One region of the Priestia sp. 40 genome, then DNA from elsewhere that is predicted to be linked to it. Evidence: riboswitches for the same ligand, from Rfam matches in the RefSeq annotation. Region 1 holds a riboswitch; the other holds the start of a gene.
The links. Region 1 has a riboswitch for cobalamin ahead of ACO1DI_RS19375 (ABC transporter substrate-binding protein). Riboswitches for the same ligand answer to the same signal wherever they lie in the genome.
Positions count from the first base shown of each region.

Region 2: linked by a shared signal. The riboswitch ahead of ACO1DI_RS18075 (sodium:proton antiporter) and the one ahead of ACO1DI_RS19375 (ABC transporter substrate-binding protein) in region 1 are both predicted to bind cobalamin.

Region 1 is NZ_JBMPZA010000016.1:175,277-190,926, forward strand. Features, by position in the region: gene bshB2 (bacillithiol biosynthesis deacetylase BshB2) at 1-182, opposite strand, end outside; gene ACO1DI_RS19290 (YojF family protein) at 206-553, opposite strand; gene ACO1DI_RS19295 (5'-3' exonuclease) at 600-1,487, opposite strand; gene ACO1DI_RS19300 (hypothetical protein) at 1,731-2,042, shown strand; gene ACO1DI_RS19305 (GIY-YIG nuclease family protein) at 2,093-2,893, opposite strand; gene panE (2-dehydropantoate 2-reductase) at 2,893-3,822, opposite strand; gene ACO1DI_RS19315 (CobW family GTP-binding protein) at 4,074-4,994, shown strand; gene ACO1DI_RS19320 (hypothetical protein) at 5,028-5,186, opposite strand; gene ACO1DI_RS19325 (MerR family transcriptional regulator) at 5,484-5,810, shown strand; gene rarD (EamA family transporter RarD) at 5,902-6,828, opposite strand; gene ACO1DI_RS19335 (cob(I)yrinic acid a,c-diamide adenosyltransferase) at 6,965-7,534, opposite strand; gene ACO1DI_RS19340 (bifunctional adenosylcobinamide kinase/adenosylcobinamide-phosphate guanylyltransferase) at 7,531-7,956, opposite strand; gene ACO1DI_RS19345 (histidine phosphatase family protein) at 7,908-8,522, opposite strand; gene cobS (adenosylcobinamide-GDP ribazoletransferase) at 8,480-9,253, opposite strand; gene ACO1DI_RS19355 (bifunctional adenosylcobinamide kinase/adenosylcobinamide-phosphate guanylyltransferase) at 9,250-9,810, opposite strand; gene cobD (threonine-phosphate decarboxylase CobD) at 9,807-10,886, opposite strand; gene cbiB (adenosylcobinamide-phosphate synthase CbiB) at 10,861-11,847, opposite strand; gene ACO1DI_RS19370 (adenosylcobinamide amidohydrolase) at 11,852-12,460, opposite strand; gene ACO1DI_RS19375 (ABC transporter substrate-binding protein) at 12,549-13,508, opposite strand; cobalamin riboswitch at 13,767-13,899, opposite strand; gene ACO1DI_RS19380 (thioredoxin family protein) at 13,990-14,304, opposite strand; gene ACO1DI_RS19385 (YpjP family protein) at 14,493-15,095, opposite strand; gene ACO1DI_RS19390 (class I SAM-dependent methyltransferase) at 15,476-15,650, opposite strand, start outside.
Region 2 is NZ_JBMPZA010000015.1:619,655-635,304, forward strand. Features, by position in the region: gene ACO1DI_RS18050 (lipase family protein) at 1-264, shown strand, start outside; gene ACO1DI_RS18055 (DinB family protein) at 289-777, opposite strand; gene ACO1DI_RS18060 (type 1 glutamine amidotransferase domain-containing protein) at 1,411-1,935, opposite strand; gene ACO1DI_RS18065 (DoxX family protein) at 2,241-2,717, shown strand; gene ACO1DI_RS18070 (M20 family metallopeptidase) at 2,730-3,893, opposite strand; gene ACO1DI_RS18075 (sodium:proton antiporter) at 4,123-4,920, opposite strand; cobalamin riboswitch at 5,054-5,236, opposite strand; gene ACO1DI_RS18080 (organic hydroperoxide resistance protein) at 5,342-5,761, opposite strand; gene ACO1DI_RS18085 (undecaprenyl-diphosphatase) at 5,914-6,507, opposite strand; gene ACO1DI_RS18090 (ABC transporter ATP-binding protein) at 6,654-7,586, opposite strand; gene ACO1DI_RS18095 (ABC transporter permease) at 7,588-8,271, opposite strand; gene ACO1DI_RS18100 (DUF418 domain-containing protein) at 8,307-9,521, opposite strand; gene ACO1DI_RS18105 (response regulator transcription factor) at 9,692-10,417, shown strand; gene ACO1DI_RS18110 (sensor histidine kinase) at 10,507-12,168, shown strand; gene ACO1DI_RS18115 (response regulator transcription factor) at 12,249-12,941, shown strand; gene ACO1DI_RS18120 (HAMP domain-containing sensor histidine kinase) at 12,945-14,291, shown strand; gene ACO1DI_RS18125 (PepSY domain-containing protein) at 14,364-14,936, shown strand; gene ACO1DI_RS18130 (PepSY domain-containing protein) at 15,072-15,608, shown strand; gene ACO1DI_RS18135 (DUF445 domain-containing protein) at 15,646-15,650, opposite strand, start outside.

The sequences.
Region 1 (15,650 bases):
ATTTGAGGTAAAGTTTCACGGTTAGCAAACAGCGGTCTACCCATATTTCGTCCCATTTCACCTAGCGTAACACAGGCATATGTAACCGGCGTTCCTTTTTGTCTAGCTTGCGTGATCATACCTGCTGCTCCATATGCTTCATCGTCAGGATGTGGAAATACAATTAATAATCTTTCTTCCATGTTCTATTCTCCTCTCTTTTCTGTTATGAAAACGGATGTTCACTTAGTTGAAGGGCAACTGCTAAACGACCTTCAAAGTCGTGCCCAGCTAGAAGAAGTCGGCCTTCTTCATCGATTTCCCAATCTGTTAAGCCCTCTGCATAAATCCATCCTAAATCAATTTGAAGACCTACACGATAAGGACCTTCTCCCGTTATCTTTCCGTTTGAAATAGTGACTTTACCATTGCGAATAAAAGCCCCGACTGTCATTACTTTTTCATTTACGTGTGAAGCATATGCACCGTTTGTTGTTTCCAGGTGTACATATACGTCTTTATTTAAAAATGTTTGTATTTTTTTTTGGACTGTTTCTTTATGAATTGGTTGCACGCTTGTTACTCCTTTCTCATGTTCATAAATTGTATTGTACTAAAAATCATGAGCGAATCCTAATGTTTAGTTCTAGACTTTGAATTTCTTTATTCCATCGTTCATAATCATACATAAATGTTAATTCTTCCCAACTTAACATACTGATTTCTTGAATGTCTATAATAATCTCAGCAAGTTCACGACTAAGCATACCTAGTTCTTTTCCTTCGGCCAGCTTTTTTTTGTAACGATTAAAAGCTGGATCTAATTGTTCAATTTGTGCATAAATTTCATGGATAGAGCCATATTGTTGAATAAGAGGCAGTGCGGCTTTTTCTCCTACACCAGGAACGCCCGGAATATTGTCAGATTTATCACCAAGCAATGCTTTTACGTCCACCCATTGACGAGGGTGAATATTGTATTCTTCTTGAAAGTGCTTAAAGCCATATACAAGATCACCAACCTGCTTTTTGGCAATAATTTGCGAAATATGTTGATCTAGGAGCTGAAGCAAGTCTCGGTCGTTGCTATAGATGTACCCTGGACTTTGCTTTTCTTTACTCCACTTGCTTGCAAGTGCTCCAATTAAATCGTCTGCCTCATAAGAAGACAATGACATTTGATAAATGCCTACTGTGTCAAAAAATTGCTTTAACGTTTCGTACTGCTGAATCAGCGGCTCAGGCAGCTCTGCTCTTGTTTGCTTATATAATGCGTATGTATCTTTACGTTTTGTATCCTCACGCTTAACATCCCAAGCGACGAAAATATGGCTTGGCTCATATTGGTGAATCAATGCATGCATTTTTTGAATCGTTACTCTCAGGGCATTCGTAAATTGGCCCTTACTGTTTCTTGTCAACGCTGCTTCATCTCTTCCATAAGAAGTAGCAAAATAACAGCGGCTTAATAAATTAAATCCATCAATTACTAATAGTGTTTCGTTCACATAGTCACGTCCTTTGAAAACTTTGCTCCTTTAGCTTTTAGAGCAAACATACTATAGCACTTGTTCTTTGCACGCGTCAATGAAGTGCACAAAGCTCAAAACCCGCCCATTTTTTTCTCTCAATGTAAATGTAGTATAAAGATGTTAAATTGTTGTTATGATTTATTCGTTTGACTTTTAGAACTTTTGACTATCCTATAAAATGAGGATGAAAGATCAATCCTACAAATGAAGGTGAAAAAAGTGAATAAAAACACGATGATTAAAACATTAAAAGTTATATCTGTTGTGTCGCTTCTCGCTTTGTTATTTATCATTGCTTATGATCGTTCCATGTCTACATCCATGATTATTTTGTTCAGTTCGCTCATTTTCTTTGTATTTGTACTTAGCGACTTTTTTTTCGATCGCAAGCCGTGGGGATTAAAAGGCCTTCAATTATATATATCACTGATGTTATTCATCATTGCCATTTTTGAAATGCATCAAGTTGTCAGTTCACTTTGCGTTATTTCCATTATGGCTCTACCAAAAGTTATTGACGAATTAGCTTAAATGTGAATGATAAATGATAAAATCCATGATCACAATGATCATGGATTTTATTACGTTTTGAGTAATTTTTCAGAGATGCGAAGAGCTTCTTCTATGCCAAATTTACGCACTAAACTGATGGCTTCCTTTATTTCTCTCTTTTTCAAATCATGAGTCGGATTTAAATTTAACAACACTTGAATAACAACTAAATCCCGCATCGTAAACATCATATTCTTTTTCATATCTCGCTGAAATGTATACTGCTCTTTTAAGAGCCGGTCACTTATTGCTAACACTTTCGACTCCGGAAGATGCAGCTGCGCTCCTGCTTCTTGACAAGACCACAATTTTTTCACTCGATCTTCAGCATTCATATTTGCGACTCGTGCATATGTAATATCGCTGTTTTCTTGGCGAATCTCTATCTCTTTTAACGTTGGCTTTAGCACCGTTTTTCGCTTGGAGACTTTTTTCTTATCAACTTCTGTATCCCTGAGGACTCTGCCGTGAACGGTGTAAATGTCGTATTCATTTTTTCTTTTTACATCTTGTTTATTGTATTTTGGAAAATAACCATTTACAAGCATCGTTCTCAACATATCTAATTCTTTTTTTAATCCATGAACTTCAATATATCCAACAGCATAAATTTCTTTATGAAATTTTTTTGTGTTGCTAACACCTTTTCCTGCAACGTGAGCTCTTACTCTTTCTGATAGAGAGCCCGTCGTGGTTCCGATATACAAAAGTCTGCCGGGTTTATCAAAGAAAAAATAAATGCCAGGAGCGGAAGGCAATTGTCCCATTTCTGCTGTACTTAGCAGCTTTTGCAGTACCTGCATGACTGCTAAATCAATTTTTGCTGTCATTATTTTTTATAACCTTTTAACATTTCTTCATATACTTTTAGATGCGTATGTACAGTTTGAAGAAGCGGTACGTGTATAGACGATTTTTCAGCTAACTTCAGCAAATATCCTTGAAGGTGGTCTCCTTCAATTTGAGAGCTTTTTTCCATGTCACGCTGCATCGATGACTTCATGTCATACGTCATTTTGTCCATCGTATTCATATGCTGTTCAATAATTCCTTCAGCTAATGGTGCATCGTAGGCCATCATAATATTTTCCACTTCTTTAAAAAGTTCTTGCACAAATTGACGCCCGCCTTTTGCTGCTAAAACTGGGCCAACAGGGGCACGCATAAGAGTAGTCATGCCTGACATAACCGTAATAAACAAATACTTATGCCACATATCCTGTTCAATATATGAACTTTTCACAAACGAAGCCTTTGTACCACTGAACGCTTGCTCAATCAGTTGTAATCGTTCTGTGTCCTTCTGCTTAAATTCACCAAATACAAGTCTGTGAGCAGGACTCGTCTGGACGACATCTCCATCTTGGTTTAAAGTAGTTTCAATAAAGCACAGCCCTCCAATGACTTTCTCTTCCCCAAAAGCTTCCTGCAATGGAGCGACGTGAGCCATACCGTTTAACAAAGGTATTACAACGGTCTGATTCCCTACAAAAGGACGAACATCTTCAATTGCTTGTGTAAGATGATAAGCCTTCGTTGTGAACAAAATAACATCATAAGGTCCTTTCACCTCAGATTTTGTAATAGCTTGTACAGGTGAAGTGAAGTCACCGTGTGCACTTTTAATCACAAGTCCGTTTTGTTCCAGCTCTTTTTTTCTGCGCTCTCTGACAAGGAAAGTAACATCTTCCCCTTTTTCCACAAGCCTGCCTCCAAAATAACCGCCAACGCCGCCTGCGCCTAAAACTAATATTCGCATAACTTTTGCTCCCCTTTTCTTTTTCTTTTATTGTAGCACAGCTAGTTTGAAATTTTATAATATTCTTATTTCATTGTATTTTGAGTTTTCTACAAAAGATAGCCATAGCGCTTTTAAAGTTGTTATAATGAATACAAAAAAGCATAAAAATTTACGTTTAGACATTTATACCCTCTTGGATATACTATTTACCAACCCGCAATCGGAAAAATTCCGATTTAAACAATGTTATTTACATAGGAGAGACTGAAATGAAAACAGAAATCTACATTTTATCTGGATTTTTAGGCAGCGGAAAAACAACGTTGCTTAAACAGCTGCTTCAGCAAGAAAAAGATCGTAATCGCAATATTGCTGTTGTGATGAATGAGCTTGGCCAAGTTTCGATTGACTCAAATGAAGTAGAAGAAGACACGCCGTTAAAAGAATTGCTAAACGGCTGCGTATGCTGTACGATTCAAGGTCAATTTGAAACGCAGCTTCATTCACTTTTACAGGAGAACACATTGGATGCTATCTATATAGAAACAACGGGAGTTGCCCATCCGATTGAAGTATTAGATGCTTGTATGTCTCCTCTTTTTGCGCATCAAGTTACGATTAAAAGTATTATCACCACACTGGACGCAACAAGATGGAAAGAACGTGGTTCCTTAAGCATTCAACTTCAAAAACTTCTTCAAGAACAAGTAAAACATGGGGATGTAATTTTATTAAATAAAACGGACATGCTGTCTGAGTCAGAAAAGTCTTCCCTGCTTTTTGAGATTCAATCCATTAACGCTAGTGCCAGGACATTATTAACGACATTTTCCCGCGTGAAGCTTGATGTAATTCAAAAAGCTCAGCTGTCTCAAAAACAGCCGCACCATAAGGCTCATGTTGAAGATCATCTTCATTTGAAAACATTTGTATATGAGTTTACAAAAAAAGTGGATCTTGAATTATTTGAAAATTGGCTGCGCCAAATGCCAGATACCATTTATCGCATTAAAGGTTATATGCGCTTTACTCATTCGAACGATACGTATTCGTTTCAATATTCATACGGCATGCCTCTATATATGAAAGAAATGATGAAGCTGCCCACCACTCTTGTCTTTATAGGGGAAAACCTCGATCACGCTAAGATGAAACAAGAATTATTTAATCTTGAACAGCAATCTCATTAAAAATCCCGCTCTAGGCGGGATTTTTTTTATTACTCATAAACAGGCATTTTGTACTCTGCGCAAAATTTCATATGCACGATTCCCGGCTAACTCTGTCAATTCTTCAAATTTTTCATCTCTTTTCAAATCGAGTTCAATAATTTCTTTTGCCAGCTCAATAATCTCTTCTTTTTTCAATTGTTGCACCGCCATGTAAAACGCCCTTCCCTTTTAGAATTTATGTATATTCTCACATTTATTTTCTATTCATCATTTTGAAAGCAAGTGATTAACCACAAGGCTTTATCCTGTATGGTTAACCACTTGGGATCGAGTTAATCATTAGTTTATAGGACTCTTTTCCCTATTTCATTATTTATGTCACTTTTTCTCACATAGTAATTCAAAAATATAACATATATATGTTAGAATGTATTACATGTTATAAATTTTTGTATTTTTTTCCTTTATAATAATAACATACTACTACGTACTCAGGGGTGAGGGAGATTGTCTACGAATGAAGCGTCATATCGAGATAAAAAAGTCATGTCTATTGGGATTGTAAAAGAATTAACCGGTTTATCAGAAAGGCAAATTCGCTACTATGAGAAAAGAAGCCTGCTCTTTCCGGACCGAACCAATACGGGTATCCGAAAATATTCATTTTCAGACGTCGAACGATTAATGGATATTGCCGATCGTATAGAAGAAGGAGTTCAAACGAGTGAAATACGCACAGAACTGGCTAAAAAAGATGAAGCGAGAAAAATGAAAGAAGTAAAAAACCAAATGCTTCAAGGTCAGTTGAACGCTCATTTCAAGCGGAAGCTATAAAGTATACATACGGTGACTTTTCCGTCTCCGTTTTTATTTCTTTACAGCAGACAAAAAAGCGCATATCTAAAGATATCCGCTTTTTTGTCCGTTAAGCTGAACGCCCTTTAAAGAATTTCGGCTGATGAGAGCTCATGAACTTAGTTTTAGATAAAATGAACATCACCGATCCGCCCCAAATGAACAAAAAGGCAATCATCTCCACGCTAGAAAACGGTTCGTGATACACGAATACCCCTAATAAAAGCGTCATGGTAGGAGCAATGTACTGTAAAAAACCGACCATCGATAGCGGAATAAGTGGGGCCCCTTTAGCGAAATACAATAGTGGCATAGCTGTAGCAATACCGCCTCCAATTAAAAGAGAACTCACATCAAGCGACTGAAGGGAAAAACTTGAAGATCCTTTCACTAAAAGAAAAATAAAATAAATAACTGCAATAGGTGCAACCATCATCGTTTCAATCGTTAATCCTACTTTTGCTTCTAATTGAATAGTCTTTTTTACAAGACCGTACAAACCAAAGCTAAACGCTAAGCTTAATGATACCCATGGGATATGTCCGTATGTAACTGTCATAACGATAACACCTATAGCAGCCAATCCAACAGAAGCACCCTGCCAAAAATTAAGCTTCTCTTTTAAAACGACTATACCAAGCAAAATACTAACGAGCGGATTGATGTAGTAACCTAAACTTGTTTCAATAATATGATTATGGTTAACCGCCCAAATGTAAACGAACCAGTTGATGCTGATCAGCACTGATGCCACAAATAAAATGACCGCTTGTTTCGTATTACGAAATAATAAACCAAGCGTCTTCTTTAAAGAACTCATTTGCTTTGTCACAAGCAAAAGTAAAAGCATAAAAACAAATGACCATATAACGCGGTGAGCGAGTATTTCATTCGCATTCACCTCGCCAAGAAGCTTCCAGTAAAGCGGAAAAAGCCCCCACATAACGTAAGCGCTGGCTGTATAAACAATACCTGCTCGTTTAGAATCTTGATTCATTTCTCAACCTCTTTTCTTTATCTCTCTGTCTCTTATCATTATAGATGCATTTACCTCTTTTTTATAGCTTTATTTTGCCTATCGAAATAGCTCATAAAAAAAAACGATCGCTTTTAGCTCGACCGTTTTTTATACGTTATTTTTTAGGTTGTTTAAATACTTTGGCACTGCGAATATACTCTACGTCTTGTACATTTTCTCGCGCGTTAGCAATTCGAGCCGCAGCAAAGAAATAATCGGATAAACGATTTAAATACTGAAGCACCGCCACATTAATTTTATGCTCACGCTGCACGCCAACAACAAGCCGTTCTGCACGGCGTGTAATCGTCCGGCAAATATGAAGCGTTGTCGCTGCAGGCGTGCCTCCAGGTAAAATAAAACGCTCAATGGCCGGGGCTTCTGACATATAGACATCAATGCGCTTTTCAAGTACTGATATCATGTCATTTGTTACTTTGTACGGATGATCATCTTTTGCAAATGCTAAATCACTTCCGCAGTCAAAAAGCTCATGTTGAATCGTAACTAGCTCTTCTTTTACATCTTTTAGTGTGGTGTCATCCAGCTGATAAATCGCTTGACCTACAAAGCCATTTAGCTCATCAATCGTACCGTATGCTTCCACTCTAATATCATCTTTATTTACTCTTCCTCCAATTAAGCTTGTTTGCCCTTTATCCCCTGTTTTTGTGTAAATGTTCATTGTACTTCCTCCTTCAATCGATTAGCAATTCCGTACCAAATGTGATCTACTTTCTTGGCATGTGCCGCTAAATGCTGATACGCATACCCGCATTCATCTCTCCACTGCCGCTCTGTTGGATCTAAAGGAACAATCCCTTTGCCGACTTCAGTTCCAATCACTATTAACTGTTCCCATACACCGCTGTCTCTCCACTTCTGTATTAACTTTTTAACAACAAGGTGCGGAGACTCCAGCTCGCTATGTACTAATTCCTTAACATAGTGCTCAAATCCTTCTAGCACGATGTAACTTTCTTCGAACTCAAACGCTGGCAAAACAGCGTCTTCATACAAACAATGCCATTTTATCGACTCACTGGCATAATGCTGCTTCACCCATTTTCTTTTGCCGGTAAATGCACCGCCGAATACGAAATGCATGCTCTTCTCTCCTTTGCCTGTTTGTATGTACACGTTACTGAAAAACCTTCTCCGTAAGAAAAAGAAACATCCCAAAGTGACGCTGTCTGTTTAAAATGGGATGCAAGTAAACGCAGTGGTCCGCCGTGTGAAACAATAGCAATGTGATGCAATTGCTGACTGGCCGCCAAATCGATTGCTTCTTCCCAAGCTTCCCAAATTCGGTTTGAAAAGCATGAGAAGCTTTCACCATTCGGAGGCGTATGTTCTGTCCAGTGGTCAATCCAATTTCTATATGCCCGTATGTTTTTTAAATCTTCATACGTCTTCTCTTCCCAATCTCCAAAATGCAGCTCACGCCAATTTTTACTTTTAACCACCTGAGATTTAGGAAAAACAACTGAACTTGTTTCTAGCGCTCTTTTTAAGTCACTGGAAATCACGAGCTGAGGCTCTAGAAAAAGCTCTTTTAATTCATTTTTCCCTTCTATACTTAAAGGCGGATCACTCCACCCTATATATTTTTTCTGTTGATTTTCAAGCGTCATGCCGTGACGAATACATGTGATAACCAAAGAATTATCCATAAAAACGTTTCTCCTCCTTCAATGGTTGCCCCTATAACATCTCCTGTTACGCCACCAAACTGCGAACGATAAAACCGTATCCACAGCCACAAAAAACCGGCAAAGAAAAGAATAATGAATTTATTGTCCATAAAAACAGCGAAAATAGCAACTAAGAATAGGCTCATGACGATAAATGCATAAATAGACCGTTTGGTGACTCCTTTTTGAAAATAAGCAGCAAGCCCCGTATCTTTAGCGGGCTTATCTCTCATCACTAAGAAAGCGGCTCCGATTCTTGGAAGTGTAAAGACGGTTATACATGCCCAAACCGATAAAGAAGACAGAGACGTTAATTCATAGATTGCACTAAAGCGCAGCAGAAGCAGAACAATAAGAGAAAGAATAGCAAAAGACCCAACGTGCGGATCGCTTAAAATCTGCAGTTTCTTTTCCTTTGACTGATGGGAAAAATACGCATCACTTACATCCATCCACCCGTCTACATGAAGACCACCCGTTAAGACAAGCGGCAAAAGCAAAACTAAAATACTGCTAACAATAGCAGTGATAGGTGAATAGTGAAGCAGCTGTAAAAAGCTATAAAACATTAAACCTAGTAATATGCCAATCCAAGGCAGCACAAAAAGTGAGCGTGCTGTCCTTTTTTCAGTCCATTGAACGGTTTTAGCCAGTGGTAAGATCGTAAAAAACTGAAGAGAGATTCGTAGTATGGCTATCCATTCTTTCATTTGCTTACACATTCCTTTCCTTTTTTAAAACGGGAAAGTCCCGCTTCTACACAAATAGCCACATCTGCTTTTTCTACAATATACTGATGTAATTTCCCCAACATATGCATATAGCTATATGTTGGCTCCTCTAACACACCCGCTTCAAACAGTTCATTAGATACTAGCACGACCGTCTGAGACTGCGCAAACAGCTTATCGAGCGCTTTTATCATATGATGAAAAACCTCTTGTTTGCCTTCTTTTGTTTGCCACCTTTTTTCTGTTAAAAAAAGCTCATTGGCAAGCCAGTTCGTGACACAATCCAAAAGTACAGCATCATCACTTTGAAGATTTGGAAGAATTTGTTGTAAATCTACAGACTGTTCGATCGTTACCCAAGACGTATTCGCTGCCTGGCGTTCTTTTTGGTGAAGCTGAATGCGTTTTTTCATTTCATTATCTGTTTGCCGGCTTGTGGCAATATAAACAGCGCGCTTTGTACAAAAAGTTTGAACCATATTCTCCGCTGCACGTGATTTTCCGCTTCGAACGCCTCCGCTAATAAAGATGATCATATTTCATCGAGTCCTTGTTTGATTACTTTAAGTAAATAGTCATTTTCTTCTTTCGTTTTCACAGCCAAACGGATATAGCGTCCATTTAAAAATGGGAAGTTTTCAGTATGTCGGGCTACCACACCGTGGCTTGCTAAATAGCCAAGCCATTCACGCGTTTTAATAGGAGACGGAACGCTGCAAAGATAATAGTTTGTTTGAGAAGGAGAAACCAAAAGCCCCCATTCCTTGAGTTGACTCAAGATCCGTTTTCGTTCTTGTTTAATATAATGTACGGTGTTTTTCACAAAGTCTTTTTCATCTACACATATCATCCCTACTTGCTGCGACAATCCATTTACACTCCAAGGAGGCTGCTTTTTAGACATCTCGCTGATGACTTTTTCATTTGCCAAGATATAGCCAAGCCGAAGCCCGGCAATATTAAACATCTTTGTCATCGAACGCACAATAATGATATGTTCATAATCCAGAATAAGAGAATCAAATGAAGGCTGATGTTCGACAAAATCAATAAATGCCTCATCAATCATTAAGTATGTACCATGATGAGCAGCAGCTTTTACTACTTTCATCCACTCCTCATGATTATACATAACGCCCGTTGGATTATTCGGGTGACAAATCCACAGTACTTTTATGTCCGGTAGAATACTCATAACCAATTCTATATCCCAGCTCCAGCCACTTTCTTCAACCAAAGGAACGTACGTCACTTCACATCCATAAGCTTTACTTGCCTGTTCGTATTCAACGAAAGTCGGCTGTACAATCCCTGCTTTCTCTTCTGAAAATAAAGAAGCAATAAGGAAAAACGCTTCAGCAGCGCCATTTGTAGGCAGCACTTGAGCAGCTGAAACACAATGGTGAGCTGCAAGTTTATTTTTTAGCTCTATTACTTGAGGATCAGGATAACTAAACGCTGCATCCTTGAATTCGTTCCACTTTTCGTGAAGCACAAGGGGAGCCCCTAAAGGATTTGTGTTCACGCTAAAGTCTTTTAGATGCGACAAATTCTCTGCCCCTATTGCTTTTAAAAAGACATGAGGATTAGCTCCATGTGTAGGTAATAGCACTAATAATTCCTCCTAACAAAAGATATAATAACCACGTAGCATAGACCGTCCTTTTCATAATGAAAACAGCTTGTTCAATATGACCGGCTTGCAGGGGAATGAGTGGTTCACCCATTTTTGCACGATTAGATTCTATGCCTTTATATGTATTAAGCCCGCCGAGTTGAATACCTAAAAGAGCAGCCACTGCGCTTTCCCCGTATCCGCTATTTGGACTTGGATGCTTTTTAGCATCGCGCTTAATCAAACTCGTTACATGCCAAAGAGAATATTGGCTTTTTGCTACATTGACAGCGGTCATCACCACTGCAGTTAACCGACTCGGAATATAGTTTAATACGTCATCAGTTTTTGCACTAAAATAGCCGAACAGAAAGTAGCGGTCATTTTTGTACCCAACCATCGAATCACATGTGTTAATAGCTCGGTAAAAAAAGGCTAGGGCTCCTCCTCCTATAAATGCATAAAAAAGCGGAGCTGTAATACCATCACTTGTATTTTCAGCCACGGTCTCTACCGTCGCTCTGGCAATTTCTCCTTCTGACAAACGATCTGTATCTCGTCCCACAATCATGCTTACTTCATATCTAGCTTTCTCCATATCTCCTAGCTGAAGCGGCTTTTGCACCTTATAAGCAGCTTCGCTTAAGGAACGAGTGGATATGGTAGTTGCAATTATTACGCCCTCTACTAAAACACCTAGTATAAAATGAACTCCGTACAAAGCATGGAGAAATAAGAAAGGAACAACTCCTGCGAGCACCACCATACTTATCACAAGAAGCAATCCTTTGAATCGTTTTCTTGCACCTTTATTTAATCTGGAATCCATCCAATAAATCCACTTGCCAAACCAGCGAACGGGATGCGGCCAATTTTCTGGGTCGCCTATGATTCGGTCAATGAGTAAAGCAATCGTCATGGCCGTCAGGTGTGCAATTATCGCTTGCGTAATACTCATTTCTTCACCTCTTTCCCTTAAGTGCCTGCTCTAAGCTTATTTTTACCAGCTTGGCTACCGCTTGACCTAAAGCGGTCATAGAGCCTGCATATTCATATAATGGTCCTTGCTGAGACGCTGCAACTGAGATGCTGTCTGTAGATGTTCCCGTAGCAATCGTCTTTGTAGCTGGATCTATGACACCCAGCTGTGACAGCGTTTTTGTTTTGGCTTCTGTAGCCGCAATAAAAAGCTGTAAAAACGCAGCATCCGTAAGCGTGCCTTCCACGAAAAAAAACATATTAATTGTACCGGGAGAGGAATAGAACGGGACAGCTTCGTCAGCTGTAATATCCACTGCGTTTCCTACGCCAGCCGTTATCACGGAAGCTACTCTTACTCCGTAGCCTTCATAACAGTAAATTGCTCTTTCTTTTAACCAAACGGCTGTCATCAACCCTACGATTTGCTCATGGCGAACATTTTCTTTCATCAAATATTGCTCATACTCTAAAGAAGGAGTATCTGAATAATAGTCTTTATGAACAAATCGATTGTAAAAGGTGTCCGTTTCCGTGATGCCTGTTCCTAAAACGCCTGAGCTGTATGTTTTATAAGACGTCTCGGTTTTCATGATTAAAAGCTCAGGCCGTTCTTCAATTTTAAGATGTGAAAAGGGACCAATCCCCTTTTCAATTCGAACTGGAATATGGTCCCTCTTTTTATTTATTGTACACCTCAGGGTATACTGCTTTTGCTAAGTCCTCTAAGCCATCTACAATACGAGGTCCTAAGCGGTTGATTTTGTTTTGATCAACCTTCTCGATGTTACCCTCTTTTACAGCAGTCATGCTGCTCCAAGCGGGACGCTTCATAATCTCATTTTTGTCTGCATCATACGTTGCGATAATAACGTCAGGGTTTAGCTTAACAACTTGCTCTTCAGAAAACTTAACCCAACCCTTTTCACTAGCAGCTACGTTATCAGCACCGATCATAGTAAGCATTTCGTTCATGAACGTACCTTTTCCTGTTGTATAAACCTCAGGAGCTCCTGATACCTCTATCCATACTTTTTTACGATCTTCTTTTGAAATCGTTTTTGCTTTTTTCTCAATTGAAACTACTTTTTCTTTCATGTCTTTAATTGTTTGATTAGCTTCTTTTGTTTTACCCGTTAATTTACCGATTTGCGTAATAGAATCATAAACCGTATCAAACGTTGTTGAATCTTTTACAACAAATACCGGAATACCCGCACTTTCAATTTGTTTAAATACTTCATCCGAAACGCCCATACTTGAAGCGTGTGCCAGGACTAAATCAGGATTTAAAGCGATAACTTTTTCTGCATTAACGTTCATATCTCCCACCTGCGCTTTTTTCTTTACGCTTTTAGGATAATCATCGTTGCTTGTGACACCGACTAATTCTTTTTCAAGGCCAAGGGCATATACAATCTCCGTATTACTTGGCATTAATGAAACAATTTTCTTAGGCTGTTTTTTCAACGTAATTTCTTTATCACGTGCGTCTTTTACCTTTACTGGAAACGCAGCTTGTGACGTTTGTGCTGTATCTTGCTTCGTTTTTTTATCACTGTTGCTTTGGCTGCCTGCACCGCATGCAGCAAGTACGATGACTAACAGTGCAATAATGGAATACGAAAGCCATTTTTTCATTTAAATACTCCCCCTATATATTGTTCATTGTGAATACGAAACCTCCACGTTAAAGAAAAAGCAAATGATCATGCAAAAAGCAGCGCTATCCCGTTTTTCCGCTTTGACTATGTATACTGCTCGCCGGCAGCTTCAAAATAAAAAAGCTTTACTTTCAATTGAAAGCAAAGCAGGTAACGTCAAGATAAGCAGGAAAAGAATCCGTTCACTATACTTGATATGTATGTTCATTACCCTGCTTCACCCTTCCTCGAAGGTTTCACAGCTAACAATAAGGCAGGTCTCCTGACTTACGCACAAAGCGCTTACAGTGGCGGGACCGCGCTGGTTTTTCACCAGACTTCCCTTTTCACTCAATCTTTAAATTGAGACCTTATTGCTTTACGATTATTCACTTGTCCTAGTATACCCCACTCATCGAAAAATGGAAATAGCCATTCTCATAAAAAAAGCTGCGAGAATGCTCTCGCAGCTTAGGGAATTAAAGAGTTGCTAAAAATTCACGGACCGCTTCAGGCGTTTTAGCATTTGCACTGTGCAGGTGCGCAATTTTTTCACCGTTTTTATATACAAGAAGAGACGGAATACCCATTACATTGTTTTCAGCAGAAAGTTCTTCAAACTCATCCTTGTCAATTTTAAACCATGCTTTATCTGTATTTTCGTCAACGATTTCATCAATGAACATATCCAAACGTTTGCAATCAGGACACCACGTTGTCGTAAAAATCCCAACGCTTAGTGTTTCGTTCTTAATTTGTTCGCGAAATTGTTTTTCTTCCGTAAATTGTTTCATTGTGTTACCTCCGGCATCTATTCGTTCCTTCTCACTATTCTATGGTAAGAAGTCTGACTTCATTATAAACGATTTTTTTATCGTTGTGCTAATGTTTCAGCTTATTTAGACCATAACGGTTTTAGACGTAAAAAAATGCTAGCTTAAAAAAGCTAACATTTCGAAATCGTAGAATGTTGTGTCTATTATCAGCTAAACCATTTAGGCGGCATGTTTCGGTTCCAATAAATTTTCCCTAAATCATAATGCTTTTGAAAATTATCTGCAGCTGCATGATAGTGAAAATTAAACCAGTATCCATCTTTTGGAGGATTTTCGCGCCGTACATGAAATCGTATTAAGTCCTGACCGGTTTCCCGGTCATATACATGGAAAATCTTTTCACCGTAGCCAGCAGCAGGGTGCTCGCTTATCTCGAGATTCTGAATTGACTGTTCACGTTCAGTGCCAATGTCGGTCAGCACTTCTTCAATTTTAGGTAACACTGCTTGACGAAATTCATCTTCAATGACAGGCCCAATTTTTGTTCCGAATTTTTCCACTGACTGTTTTTCAGCTGATTCCATTGCATACGTAACAAATGATGAAACGTCTTCATATTTTGGTTCTTCATATGGCAAATGAATATCTTCTATAACAGCTGTGACAGGAGTTGTTTCTCTTACATACCCTGCTTTATGTTGCTTGTCCGCTTTTGCATCATCAACGTATAAATATTCTGGTGGAGTGACAAGCCCAAATGTAAATACTGTAATAAATACAACTAGCATTCTTTTTATCCATCTAGGCATTCGTATCTTTCCTTTCTCATCTTTTCCCATATGGTCTTTTCATATCGTAAAATTCATTATCATAACTCACTAGGTATTGTAACATACTTATTAATTTTTTACCTATATTTGCTTATTCATTTATGCTGTCTACGGGCATTCGAAGACTTTTTAGTTAGCACCTTCCTTCTTCTGTTTGAGGTTGTCACACCGAGCGGAAACCTATACAAGATATTCCTTTTTTGCTGGATGCTTAAACACAAAAGTATTTTTATGTTCAAAAATATATCATACTTTTATGAACTTTAGATGAAATTCATAAAAAAAACTTCCAAAACTTTTTAATTCCTAAAAGGTTTTGGAAGTCTTTTCAATGAACGTTATCCATTTTACTTTTTTGTTTATTTTTGTATATCAATTGTCCCGTAATGAAATTTTGATGTTTTTCGTTTTTGCACGGTAAATCCGTGTTCTTCAAAACGACTGCTTTTCCAATGATCTTTGAGCACGACCTTTTGTTTGGCTACTCTTTTTGCTTCTTGTATAGCCATTGGTGTCAGCGCGGTATACAGTGCT
Region 2 (15,650 bases), on a different contig from region 1:
GTAGGTGATCCTCAATTCGTTCAAACATACACAAATCTTGTTTCAAATAGCCGCTGCTTTGTTAACACGACGGATACGGTTCCTAAAATCCCTCCGAAGCGACTCTATTCCCCTTCCACCAAGCAAACAATTTATTACGATCAAGACCCTCTTCAACTCTCATTTACCATTCAAACAGGTTCTACCGTAGGGAACCATAATCCCCAAACGTACAGTGTTGGCATTTGGATGATGTCGGATTATCCTATTTTGGTCCAAAAATAAAAAACAGGCGGAATGCCTGTTTTTTTATGCACCGATTGCTGCTTTGATTTCTTCTATTTGTTCTTGATGACGCTTTTCGTGATAACCAATAAAGTCAATCCATTGCTTTAAATCCATTAACCCAAATACAGGGTGTGGAAATGATTTTTGCTTTAGCTTATCTTCACTTGCTGTTTCTTCTAACTCTGCTAAAGCCTCTCTTGATTCTGCCAGCTTACTCTTCATTTCTTCTAATGTCTGCTTTTCATTAGAAGGCGTAACTTGAGCCGGTGCATCTACTTTTCGCGAACGGTCTACCGCTAAATGAAACGGCTTATCTTCAGTGGGCTGATCTACACCGTTTTCTAACTGATCCTTTACACGTGAAACAATCATGCGCTCCATCAAATATAAATGTTCTAATACTTGCATAACGCTCCATGTATTAGATGCTGCCTGCTGATTTAATTGTTCGTATGTTAATGATTCTACACTGTTCAATACATCATTTCGAAACTGTTCATTTTTGTTCATTTTTCATCCTCCTCCAGGATTCCTCTAACTTATCCTACCAAAAAACTCTTCCATATAAAAAAGATATCCCTTTACTTAACCTTGTTTTAACTGAAATTGTTTCACGTGAAAAAATCATATTTTCTATTTGACATTGGTTAACCAGGGTGTTATATTTAGATTTCTGGCTTTTCTTTAAGAGCTAGACATAGTGAAAGTAACTTGAGAGGATGTATCGTACAATGCAAGGTAAAAATACTGGCATTCGACACATGTCTTTGAACAAAACTTATTCACACTGGATCGGCTTCGGAGCCGTAAGGATGCAAGAGAGGTAGGGCTTGCGTCGTTTAGGTTAATCGATCATGTGGAAAAACAAACCGCGGCAATGGATGAAATCCATGCAAGCACAATCAATGCTAATTGTGCCCTAACAACAACGAAACATACAAAAACCGTAATCATGGATTTTATAAAGAAAGTAATCATTTTGTTTTTACACTTGCAAAAAGCAAGTTACTGATAAGAAACACGAACAAAAGCGAGCAGATGCATCTGCTCGCTTTTTTAATGATTATTTTTTATTTACTTTATCATTTCTTTTTTAGCGGATCTTACAAAAAAAGCCGAAACCACACTGGTTTCGGCTTTTTCTTATTGCTCTGCTAGTACATCAGCAAATGCTTTTGCATAAGGAGGAAGGTCTGGCGGACGGCGGCTTGAAATGATGTGGCCGTCGATTACGACTGCTTCATCATGCCAAATAGCTCCCGCATTTTCCATATCATCTTTGATTCCTGGCGTACTTGTTACGTTTCGGCCATCTAAGATTTTTGCAGAGATTAATACCCATCCTGCATGGCAGATTTGACCGATTGGCTTTTGCTGTTCATCCATATGACGAACCATTTCAATTACTTCAGGGTAGCGGCGCAGTTTATCCGGCGCCCAGCCTCCAGGTACTAAAATAGCGTCATATTCAGCTGGATCAACATCTTTAAAAGCATAGTCTGATACGGCTGGAACACCGTATTTCCCCACGTACGTTTCGTTTGCTTTTTCTCCAACTAAATGTACTTCTGCTCCTTCTTCTCGAAGACGCATCACTGGATACCATAGTTCTAGATCTTCAAAGTCTGCACTAACAAGCGCAATAACTCTTTTATTTTCTAAACGCATCGTAACACCTCCGCCATCAGTATAGCATGTTGGAGAATAAGATTGAAAATAAGGGACTAACTTGTACATAATTAAAGGATTTTTCAAGTGCTCTTCCGAAAACTTTTGTATGCCAAATGGTCTAATTTTATATTTTCACTTGACTGGGGACAAACATCACACTACAATGTGTAGTGTGATGTTCATAATGTTGTAAAATTATCCAAATAAGAAAGACTTTCTGATTTAATTACTACATTTCTTTTTTCGGGCTTTCACACTACATAATGTAGTGTTTTTCAAATACACTTAAAGGAGGAAGTAAAGTGAATAAAAACGTCGAAATTGGTTCACTTATTATTCGTTTAGTATTAGGTTTTACATTTTTAGTACACGGCTTTCAAAAATGGCAAGGCGGGATTGAAAATACAGTAGGGTTCTTCGATAGCTTAGGAATCCCTGGTTTCATGGCATATATTGTTGCAACAATTGAACTTGTAGGTGGTATTCTTATTATCCTTGGTTTAGCAACAAGAGTCATAGGTGCTTTATTTATAGCAGTAATGCTCGGCGCTATTTTCACAGCCAAGCTTAAAAGCGGATTTGTTGGCGGATTTGAGTTTGATATCGCTTTAATTGCAATGTCTGCTCACCTATTTCTTGCAGGAAGCCAGTTCCTTGCTCTTGATAAAGTGGTATTTAAAAAGAAGAAACTGCTTTTTCTCTTCAAGAAGAAAGCAGTAAATAAAAAAGAAAGCTTATACTCTCCCAATATAAGCTTTCAGGTTAGTCCCGCCGTTTGAGGCGGGCTTTTTTTATATTTGAAGCAGTAAATTCGCAAATAAAGAAGAGCGCTCGGACAACGTATCAATTTGAATATGTTCATATTCCGCATGTATTCCTTTTCCGCATGCTCCTAATCCATCCAACGTGGGAACACCAATGGCCGCTGTAAAATTGCCATCACTTCCGCCGCCAACAGCCGCTTCTTCTAATTTCATACCCAGTTTGGCCGCAATTGACTGAGCGCATTCAAATAACTCTTCCGTTTGTTTAGACTTCACCATCGGAGGACGGTTCATGCCTCCCGTTACTTCGAGCTTTATCCCTTTTAAGATGGGTGTTAAGTTCAAAATAATATCCGTCATACGTTTCGCTTCTTCTTCTGTAGAAACACGTAAATCTACGTGTGCTTCTGCATATTCCGGCACTACATTTGTACCGCTGCCTCCTGTAAATGTTCCAACGTTCACCGTTGTACCTTTTTCATAATCTGTTAAGCCCTGCAAGAAAATCACTTGGCGCGCAAGCTCTTCAATCGCATTGATTCCTTCTTTGTGGTGATTACCCGCGTGTGCTGCTCGTCCCCATACTTTTACGGTGAAAATTCCCGCTCCTTTGCGCGACGTTTTTAACGCACCTGAACCCGCCACAGCCGGTTCCGCTACTAGCACTGCTTCACTTCTTTGTGCTTCTTCTTCAATGTATTTTTTAGAAGAAATTGACCCAATCTCTTCATCCGAATTGCAGAAAAACACAATTTTTTTATCGAGCGATAAGCCAAGCTCTTGAATCGCTTTAATCGCCCATATAGATTGCACAATGCCGCCTTTCATGTCTAAAATTCCCGGACCGTACAGCTTGTTTCCCTCTGTTCTTAGACTCAGCCTTCCCTTTTCCCATACCGTGTCAAAGTGACCGATAATTAAAAGCTGCTTTTCTCCTTCTCCAATCGTAAATTTCAAATGGTTTCCTACTTCTTTTTCTTCTATAATTTCGTACCCTACCCCTAAACGCTTTTGAAACAGCTCCGTTAAATACATTCCACACTGATCTACTAACTCTTTACTGTAGGACGGTGATTCTTTTTTCACAAATCCAACTAAATCTTCAAGCATCTCTTGTTCGTGTTCTTTTAAATAACTAAATACACTTTGTTCTACCATTACCTGACTCAAATCAATTCCTCCTCCAAACAACCCCTGCTGCTTGCATTAAATGCTTTTATTTATCGTACGTATAACTATGTTCTACGTTTCACATAACGACCTTAAATTATCCTTAATTATAATGGTTTTCAGACAATTTTCCATCATTTAAATACAGATAATACTTTAACTTATTCATAACAGACCGAAAATAGCCATAAACTTCAACAAATTCATACAAAAAAGCTTCAATCTTCAACAGATTAAAGCTTTCGTTTGACTAATTGACATTTATTTTAATATTTTTCCCTTTTGACTTCACACTCACAAAAACAAACATAGACACTAAAAAAATAAACAGAATAACGCCAACCATTTCAAAGTTTACTTCGGCCCATGGGTTAAAGAAAGTGAATGCTAAATAGAGTGACACACCATACGCGAGGACAACAATAACCCAGCCCATCAAGCGGGAAGCAGATCGCCCAAACTTACTCGATTCATTCACCATTTTATGTACAATCAGTGAATCGATTGTATCTGTCAGCATCATACCAAACATAAATACTAGTCCTAATAAAAGCGGCGTATACTTGCCTGCGTTCCCTACAGCTAGAGACCACACGGCCGTTTGACTGACCGTTTCGGCTGCTAAAGCGAACAACGCTCCTACAAGAATAATTAAAAAAGGATTCGTTGTTCCTTTTGCGATTTTCGGAATAAACTTCCCTTTTAACCCGCTCAGCTCAAACTCTTCCTCTTTATTTTTGGTTCGAAGCAAATGATATGTGTTTAATGTCCCGATTAGAAAGAGGGAGATAATGGATACCCAGGATGCAAAATGATCGAAATACGATGGAAACGTAAAATTCTTCATCACCACGCCAAGCACCCCGGCCGTGACGGCCACCATTCCTCCGTGACCTAGTGAAAACAGCGTGCCGACCCACGGGGCAAAACGGCTCCCCATTCGCCAATTATATCGGGTCTGGCCATCAATAAAAGCTAAGTGATCTGCATCCAATCCGTGCCTGATTCCTAATAAAAAGACAAGTAAAAAAACTGATAAACCTTCCATTTCCTACACTCCTTTTTTTAAAATAAAACATAAAAAAGCCTCAATTCTATAGAAATTGAGGATGTGTCGGCATATGAAAATAAACAGCAATTGCTCACTGCGTACCTTGATACACCGCCTCTTTCCTAGAAGAGTCAAGTGTACAGAATAGGTAGGTCTCCTGGCTTGAGATCATCATTTTCTACCGCCTTCCCCGTTTTGAGTGACGATAAGATAGAAAACTCCCTGCTTACAGTGGCTGGACCGCTCGAGATTTGCACTCGATTCCCTGTTACCTCTTACGCTATGTAAGAGCACCTAAACTGTGCGAATGATTCATTTTCTTCCTCATTATACTAGTACCGCTTACAAATGAATAGAGAAAATTCAAATAAAAAAGCCCTGCTAAGCTTTACATGCTTAGCAGGGCTTTTTAAAGCAATTAAATTACTTCTACCGTTACGTCTACGTTACCGCTGATTGCTTTTGAATACGGGCAGTATGAGTGAGCTAGGTCTACATATTTTTTCGCTGTTTCTAAATCTAAGCCTTCGATATGAGCTTCAAGCGCTACAGCAATTTTTACTCCTTGATCAGCTTTATCTGGAAGCAGCTGAACAGTAGCTTTTACTTCACTGCTTTTGATTTCTACGTTATGTTTTTTCAACATAAATTCTAACGCACTGTTGAAACAAGCACTGTATCCAGCTGCAAATAGCTGCTCTGGGTTTGTTGCTGTTGTTGCTTCTCCACCAAGTGCTGGAGGTGTTGCAACATCTAAATTAAAGATATTATCTAAAGAATGAACTTCTCCTGTTCTTCCACCTGTGTTAACGACTGTTGTTTCATATAAAGCTTTCATGTATAAATCTCTCCTCTTTTTTAGTAATTTTATTAAAAGTTTTTTATTTATCGTTTCTGTAATTTAATTGTACAAAATTTAATTTTAAAAAACAAGTATTAAATGCATTAAAAATTTCCCAATAAAAAAAGCCGCGTATTTGCGGCTTTTTCTTAATAATATTGAGACTGCCCGTCATAAGCTGATTTTCGAAAAATAGACAGATTGGTAATAGCTCTCATAATTTTGGTATTAAAAATAACATAATGAATAAACAACGCGAGCACGCAGCCTAGAATAGCTCCTGTTAACACATCGAATGGATAGTGAACGCCAACCCATACGCGTGAAAATGCAATGAGTGCACCCATTACAACCCACATGCGCCCTGAACGTTTGAAATGTAGCCAAATGGTAAAAGTGATAACTAATGCAGACGTAGCATGATCGCTTGGAAATGAAGAATTCGCGGCGTGATCAATAAGCTGATTCACGTGGTGAGAGATAAATGGACGATCTCGATAAGCAAATAAACTAATCACTTTATTGATAATGACTCCTGTGGCACAAGCACATAAAGCTTGGAATGCTACAACACGGCTGCCGTTTTTATTAATAAGTAAAAACAAGCCGAGTAAAACAATAAGTACATACTGGGCATAATCTGCAAAGAATACCATCAGCGAATCTACAAACTTCACATGCGAGGCGTACTGATTCACCGCATGGAAAATGGTATAGTCTACTGAATTAATAGCTGATAACATAATCGAAATCCTTTCTTATTTTTAAATGTCATTAGCTATCTTATCAGTTTCTGAAGAAAATGAACATGTTTTTGTCAGAAGCTTCCTAACTGGTATTTATAAATAACGTAGTCAGGCTGAGTGGTAAGCCAACAGATTTTTGCCCATTAACTTACCTGCGAATGATCCACGATGTTTTTTTGCAAAAAGATTTCTTCTAAAGAAGGCTCTTCTACGTGAATTTGATAAATATCGATGCCGCATTGAATCAATTCGCGAATAATCAGAGGGATATTTCTCTCTTTTTGAAGCATCACTTTTGTGTACGTGTGATGGTATTCCACGTCCGGACTCACCGTACGGAAAAACTGTTGAATATATTCTTTATGACTGCTTGGGTAAGGATCATGTTTAATCATCACCGTTTTTTTCGCTTGGTATTGAAAACGCAGTTCTTCCATTGTCCCTTCTACTAAAATAACACCATTTTTCATAATCGCTACACGTGTACAAATCTTCTCAACTTCATTTAAATTATGAGACGTCATAAAAATTGTCTTGCCCTGATTTTGAAGTTCTCTTATTAATTCATGAATGTGGAGAGCAGATTCAATATCTACTCCAGAAGTTGGTTCATCTAAAAAGATAAGATCTGGGTCTGTTACAATCGCTTGAGCAATTCCTAACTTCTTTTTCATTCCAAATGAAAACTTTCCAACTTTCTGATGGTCATGTCCTTCTAATCCTACTTTCTTCAGTACATTACTACAGTGTTCTTTAGAAAAACGATGTCCGTTTATCTTTAAAAAATAGCGCAAATGATTGAGTGCCGTCATCTCATCATAAAAGGTAGCATAGTCAGGAAGCACACCTATTTTCTTCTGAAGCTCTAAATCAATATCACTCTGTCCCAGCAGCGTAAATTCTCCTGCTGAAGGGAATGAAACGCCGGTAAGCATATTAATAAATGTAGACTTCCCTGCTCCGTTCCTCCCTAAAAATCCGTAAATTTCTCCTTGTGGGACTTGCAAATTAATACTATTAACAATTGTTTTAGATCCACACTTTTTAGTTAATTTACTTGTTTCAATAGCATACATATTATACTTCTCTCCTTTTAAAACTCCAAAGTGCCGTACATAAACAGAGTGCTGCAAAAATAAGAAGAACCGTTAAATACCCTTTCTCCAACTTTAAATAGTAGTAGGGTGTCACATACTTAAACCATGCAATGTACGCTTTTGATGAAAATATGCTCCATCCACTCAGTACCGGTAGAACAAACGATAAAATAATTGATAAAAACATAGTATGAGTTGGACTTGGTATTAAAGCTGAAAGCATTAAAACAAATGAAATGATACAAACGGTGAATAGCAGGCACTCTAAAAATATATAAAAAGAAAAATGATGCGAAATAAACCCAATCAGTAGAAAAGAAATAGAGATACAAACAAGCCAGAAACAACAAATTCCTAAGAATTTCCCTAGTACAATACGCTCTCTTGATGTTTTGGTAACTAAAAACCTGGCTGTTCTTGTTTTAATTTCTTGATTAATAACATTATGAGAAAGACTTGAAATAAACAAAGGTCCGAACCCGAGAAGCATCACCAAAATCCCCCCGTTGGCTCCATCTCGAATCTGTGCGCTCGTCAGTTGACCTCCAAGTTGACTAACTAGATGGGCTATTCCATAGGAAGCACCGCATACGATTAAAATAACGATAATTGATTTAACACTTTTAAATAAGCTTTGAAACTCTTTCACACTAATGGCCCACATTTCGAAAATCTCCTCGTAAATAAGTTTGACTGCTATCATCCAACAAAAGGATGATTTATTTCCTCCGGTAAAGCTTTTTTCTCTTTGGGCTTTCCGTTCCAAGAAAAATTTGTCCATATGCGCAGCAGCTTTTCCACCGGTCCAGTTTGGAATTTTTGCACGTACATATAACTGCCGATCAGCTGAATTCCGTATATACCGATGCAGACAAAAATCCCTGCTATCATGCCGAGCTTTCCGAAATAACCTAATCCATAACCGTAAAAAATCGTCGTGCATATAACCGTTTGCATTAAATAATTACTAAGCGATATCCTGCCTACGCTTTCAAAAGTCTTCATCAAAAATGACCTCTCGCATTTCGCATATACCCAAGCAAATCCTGCAATATAACCAAGAGATAAGAGACTCCCACCTAACATATGTGTAGAACCAGCCCAATTAGCATCTGGCCATACGTACATAGTTCCTTTTAACAATAAGCTAAGCGGAATCAACACGGCCGCCCAACGGCCATACTGTTTTTGATTAGCTGAAACGTCGTAAAACCACTTTTTCTTCCCTGCGTACATGCCAAACAAAAATAAAGCACCCATTATAAATGGTGTAAACAAGAAGGCAAAAGCAAATTTATATCCTGCTATATTCATCGGATCAACGTTGTTGCGGTGGTCTTTAATTTGTTCATAAGTTCCACTTCCATAAACATGAATCGTATCTTTTACGTATGTGGTAAGCGTTTGTTTATCACTAAGAAGATACATATTATCGTTTAATGAACCGTAACCAGCTGCTCCCGTAAGAACTAGTAAAATCGATGCCCATACCAACAGCGTTTTAGCTTTACGGTTTAAAAAGAAAACTAATAAAAATATCCCCATCATTCCGTAAAACGTAAGAATATCTCCTTCCCATAAAAGTACTCCATGCAGTAGGCCAAACCCTAGAAGCAGAAAAAAGCGGCGAAAGAAATGCCTTTTTACTCCTAACTGCCTTCTTTCTAAGCTTTCTTTCATCTTCACCATTGAATAACCGAATAAAAAAGTAAAGATTGGCATAAAACTTTCTTCTACCGCGACTTTTAAAAAGATATAGGCTGCTGAATCACTTGGTGATAGCGAGAAGAGATGAATCATATCCTTTCCGTAAATACCATATTGAAAAATCAGCATATTCGCTAGTAAAATACCAAACAAGCTGAATCCTCTCATACTATCAATTACTTTAACCCGCCTAACATCATTACTCATCCTTTTAACTCCTTTACTATGTGTCTGTATATTTAGTATATGAAATGAAGGTTTCAAGAAAATAAACGGGAGATTATCTTTTCTTTAACATTTTCCAATTTTGTTAATCTTTTCGTAATGTTCTTATGCTAAAATCGAATACGTATGAAATGAAACAGAGGTGATTTATATTGGAAGATGCATCTATATTGCTAGTTGATGATGAAATTGCTATTGTCAAAATGCTGGAGACAGTATTAAAAAAAGAAGGCTTCAACCAAATCTATAAAGCTCACACCGCTCAAGAAGCGCTAGATGTTTTACATAATAAAACGATTGATATTATTTTGTTGGACGTCATGCTTCCCGATAAAAGCGGATTTGATATTTGTCCTAAAATTCGTGAGCTCTCAAACGCATATATCCTGTTCATAACAGCCAAAGTATCTGACTTGGATGTGTTAACGGGTTTCGCCATGGGCGGAGACGACTACGTAACCAAGCCATTTAATCCTTTAGAGGTTGCGGCACGAATTAAAGCACGACTGCGCAGAAAACAAGCGCTGACGGAAAGAAGTCCTGTAAAAATGGAATCACAGCCTTCAAATCGCTATGAGTTTGATCGTTTTATCGTAGATGAATCCGCTGGAGAGCTCATTGTAGATGGTCAAACGCTTGCTTGCCCCGCACAAGTATTTTTGCTGCTACTTCATTTTTGTAAAAACATGAACGTGGTTCTTTCTAAATCACAGCTGCTTGAAGCCGTTTGGGGATATAACCAGTTCGTAGACGACAATACGGTAACCGTTCATATTCGAAGAATTAGAGAAAGAATCGAAGATAACCCTAGCAGTCCACAACACTTAGTTACGGTACGAGGGCTTGGATATAAATTAGTGAATGGAAAAGCACTATGAAATCAATTAAAAGAAGGTTGACCTTTCATTTTTCGTTTCAGTTTATTGCGATTATTGCATGTGTTTGCTGCGTTCTTTTTTGCGCTTTAATGTTTCTAGCTTATTACCTTTCAAAGCAAGATATCAAAAGAGACTTACCCTCTGGATCACTTAGCGTATTAACCGGGGATACAACAGTTGAAGGTGGAAAAGCAACCGTTTCAGATGATTTAGCAAAACAACTTAAACAAGAAGGACTATGGTACCAAGTACTGAACAAACAAGGAAAAGTAATTGGAGAAGTTAACTCCCCAAAAGACTTACCTAAGCACTACGGTCTTTCAGAGTTATTAGAAATGGATAAAACCAAAAAATTTAAAGGCTATAATGTCGTAACAGAACTTGATACCTTTTTGACTACACCCACTTATTATATTTTGGGCTATAAAAGTGATTTAAAAGAACAGCTATATGCTTTGTATGCTAAATATAATAAACAAAGTGTGCCTCCCAAAAGCGATATCCCTCTTATCAAAAAGGCGTTAAAAGAAAAAGATGCTTCGCTTCAAATTTTAAATGAGAAAGGTGATATCTTAGCTTCAATTAGAATGCCTAAAGAAAAAACACGTTACGATCCTTTAGAAATTATTTCCCGAAAAATTGAACAAGATAAATATGATTCAACAGTTACTGTATTCCATGATCCAAAGAAGAAAATTTCATGGGTTTTTTATACCCCTAATAATTACCAAAGTATAACCGATGAATCTATTATCCGAAAAGCTTGGATGATCTCCATCATCGTGGCGGTTTCTGTTCTTATAGCCACTATCACTTTCTCCATCTGGAACGCTTTTCGCTACGGTGGGCCCTTACTTCTCTTCACCAGCTGGCTCGGACGTATGGGAAGCGGAAACTATTCAGAAGTGCTAACAGAAAAAGAGCGGAAGCGCGTCTTTCGGAAAAATGGAAAAGTACGTTTTCAATATCGCCTCTATTCAGAAGTAATTACAGCCTTTTATGAGATGGCAGAGCAGCTTAGCTTAGCTGAAAAAGAACGAAAGCAGCTAGAGACTACTCGCGAAGAATGGATGACGGGAATATCACATGATTTGCGGACACCTCTTTCAACAATTCAAGGATATGGCCATATGCTTGAAAGCGGCTATTACAATTGGAACGAAGAAGAGCTAAAAGAAATTGGCCAAACGCTGCGTGACAAAAGTGAATATATGGTGGGGCTTGTAGAAGATTTTTCACTGGCCTTTAAGCTTAAAAATAATGTGGTTGCCTTAGAAACGAAAAAAGTGGACGTTCATCAATTGCTTCAGCATATTGTTTTAAAATTCGTTAACGATCGAACCATTAAAAATGTGCAATTCTCTTATGTACCCGTTCACCTTCAACCTTTTATTCAAGCTGATGCACGGTGGTTTGAACGAATGGTTGATAACCTAATTTTTAATGCTATTAAACATAATCCGGAGAACACCACTATTACAATTTTGACCGTTCTAAAAAGTGACCACGTCTTGATTACAATTCAAGATGATGGAATTGGAATGGATGAAGAAACGCAGAAAAATTTATTTGACCGCTATTACCGCGGCACAAATACAACCGAAAAAACAGAAGGTGCTGGACTTGGCATGAGTATCGCAAAGGCGATTTGCGAACTTCATAAAGGGCATATTGAAGTGAAATCCACTCCTAACCAAGGCACTGCCATTACCTTGCATATTCCTCTTTCAACCAATCAGCAGCCGGGCTAACCTCCAGCTGCTTTTATACACCTCAATCCTCTCCATGCTATAATGTACGCAACTATACATAGACACAAGGGGGAATTTTTTTGAGTAAAGGCAGAATTTTAATTGTAGAAGATGAGCGCAAAATTGCTCGTTTAATTCAGCTCGAGCTTGAACATGAAGGCTATGAAACCGGCATGGCTTATACGGGCACAGAAGGATTGGCAGAGTTTCAAGAACACGATTGGGATTTGCTGCTTTTAGATGTGATGCTTCCTGAACTGAGCGGACTCGAAGTACTTCGTCGCATTCGAGCAAACGATGATCAGACGCCCGTTATCTTATTAACCGCTCGAGACGCCCTTCCTGATAAGGTAAGCGGACTAGATTTAGGAGCGAACGATTACATTACAAAGCCCTTTCAAATTGAGGAGCTTTTTGCACGTATCCGCGTATGGCTTCGCCATCCTGCATCAGCATCTCCTGCTGAAAAAGAAGCAGATACTCTGCAGCTAGGAACTTTAGTTGTTAATGAAAAAACGCGAGAAGTCACGCGTGAAAATGAAGCTATTGAGCTGACTCCTAAAGAATATGATTTACTTGTCTATATGCTTCAAAACAACAATCAAGTGCTAAGCTTTGAACAGCTTCTTACAAACGTATGGGGATTCGATTACTACGGAGACACGAATATTGTATACGTATACATTCGTTATTTGCGCAAAAAAATTGATGCTCCATTTTCAACACCCTACATTCAAACAGTGCGCGGCGTTGGCTATATGCTTAAGGAGTAGCTTATGAAACTGCAAACAAAGATTATCCTTACATCAACTGCCCTGCTTTTTATTCTCTTAGTAATTGCAAACAGTTCGATTTACTTCATTTTCAAGAAAACCATGGAAGACAACGCAATTGAACGTTTGCAAGCAGAAACAAGCAACGTAACAAATGGGCTGAAACAAACGAGTGCGACGGTTAAACAAGCCAATTTGCTTCGTGCCTATTTGCCTCCTAACGGGATGATTCGCATTTTGCCTAAATCAGGGAGTCCTTTAGTTGTATCGGTTACTGATCAAACCAAAGAGCTTCAGGACTTACCTTATTCTTATTATTCAAATGAACAAACAACCATCAAAGAAGACGACGGCCACCTATACGCAATTTCGCATACTCCCGTCATTTGGACGGACGGCGAAGTTGTTTCTTTGGAAGTCACAGAACAGCTGGCAGATGTGGAACAATCTCTGCAGACATTAAAATTTATCTTGCTCATTGCCTCTCTTGTTATATTAATTCCGACCATATTTGCCGGACGGCTTTTAAGTAAAATTATTTTGCGGCCTATCAAATCTCTTATTCATACTATGGAAGAAATTCAAGTGTCTCGCACATTTAAAAAAATTGACCTCTCTTCTTCTTCTAAAGATGAGTTAGATCAAATGGCCAATACCTTCAATAATATGATGGATTTATTAGAGGAAAACTATAAAAAGCAAGAGCAGTTCGTATCCGATGCTTCTCATGAATTAAAAACACCGCTGACCGTTGTAGAAAGCTATGCCAATATGCTAAAACGATGGGGAATGAAGCGTCCAGATATTTTAGAAGAAGCCATCGAAGCCATTCACTCTGAGTCTTTGCGCATGAAACAGCTTACGTCTCAAATGCTGGTGCTTGCGAAAGATGAGTCGCAGTGGAAGCTTCACATGGAACACGTAGATGCGGCGGCCGTCTGCAGACAAACAATCAAACATCTAGAACAAGCCTTTGAACGAACCATTTATTTAAACGTAAAAACCGATCAGCCCGTCGTAACAGCCGATGAAAAACGCTTAAAGCAGCTGCTGTACATCCTCTTAGATAATGCCATTAAATATAGTGAAAAAGCAGTGGAAGTAACTATAACAAGAAGTGAAAGCTTTATGATTACGGTCACAGATCAAGGAATTGGTATTCCAAAAGAAGACTTATCAAACGTGTATGAACGCTTTTTTCGCGTAGATAAAGCAAGAAATCGAGAAACCGGTGGTTCAGGGCTTGGATTATCCATTGCTCGAAAGATTGTAGAAACTCATAGCGGACGTATTGAGATTAGCAGCGATGAAGGAAAAGGGACATCCGTAACGGTTTGCTTTCCTCTTTAATTTCTCACCGTTTCTTAGAGATTTTTAAGAATTGCCTGCTATACTACTTTTTAAGATACTGGAGGTGAATGTATGAAGAAAACGGTGCTTTTTATACTTATTTTTCTTGCCGTTGGTTCAGCTTGCTTTTACGGAATAGCAAAAGCAGTGAATCGGCCTGATACACTTTTATCCGAATCGGACGTCAGCAGTATCATCCAGCAAAAATATGGCGGCACTATTGAAAATGCAAGCTTTTCTCAAAAAGATGATGAACCGATTTATCAAATAACTTTGCTTAAAGATGATATTCCATACCACATCACAGTAAATGGAAAAAATGGAGAAGTCCAGTCATTAATCAAACAAAAAGTAGAGAAACAAACGTCTACTCAAACTAAAAATGATACAGAAGAAGAACAAAAAAAGAGCGAGCAGCCACCAGTTTCTCCTACATCCGACGAGCCTCTCATTTCAATGGAACAAGCAAGAGATATTGCTTTACAAAAAGTAAAAGGAACGTTTTCCTCAGTTGAAATAGAAGAGGAAGAAGGCCAAACCTTCTACGAAGTCGAAATTGATCAGTCTAAAACAAGAGAAGCTAAAGTAATGATAAATGCTTACTCTGGACATGTAGATTCCATCACCTATGAAAATGATGATTAAAAGGTACAGCCGAAAGCTGTGCTTTTTCTTATCCATTTTTATTTATTTCTAAGAAAATTTTAAACTTCTTCTTCTTTTCCTTTAAAGTTCATTGGCTAAGATAGTCTTAACAACAAATCAAGGAGGCCGTAACATATGAAAGTTATTACAACCGTTTTAGCCAGTGCAGTATTAGTCGGTGGATTAGGTGCAAGTGCATATGCCATGACAGATCAGTCCAAAAGCAATGACAAGAAGCAAACCACAACGATTGAAGAAGCAAAGGCAAAAGACATTGCTCTTCAAAAAACAGACGGCGGTGACATTACAAATATCCAATTAGCCGTAGATGACGGCGTTAAACAATATGAAGTAGACATCACAAAAGGTAATAAAGAATACGATGTAGATATTGACAGCAGCAGCGGTAAAATCATTGAATTTGATGAAGACCCAAAAGATGATGATGAGAAAGAAGAGAATCTCCAAAATGCTTCCCCTGCCATTTCATTAGATCAAGCGATAAAAACAGCTTTAAAAAGTGCTAAAGGAACCGTTAACGAAACGGATTTAGACCAAGAAAACAACCGTTTAGTATATGAAATTGAAATTGACACTGCTGATCAACGTGAAGCAACTGTTTCAGTAGATGCGAAAAACGGTGACGTAATCAGTGTAGAAATAGATGATTAATAGAAAAAGCACGCTCCAAAAGGAGCGTGCTTCTTTTTTATA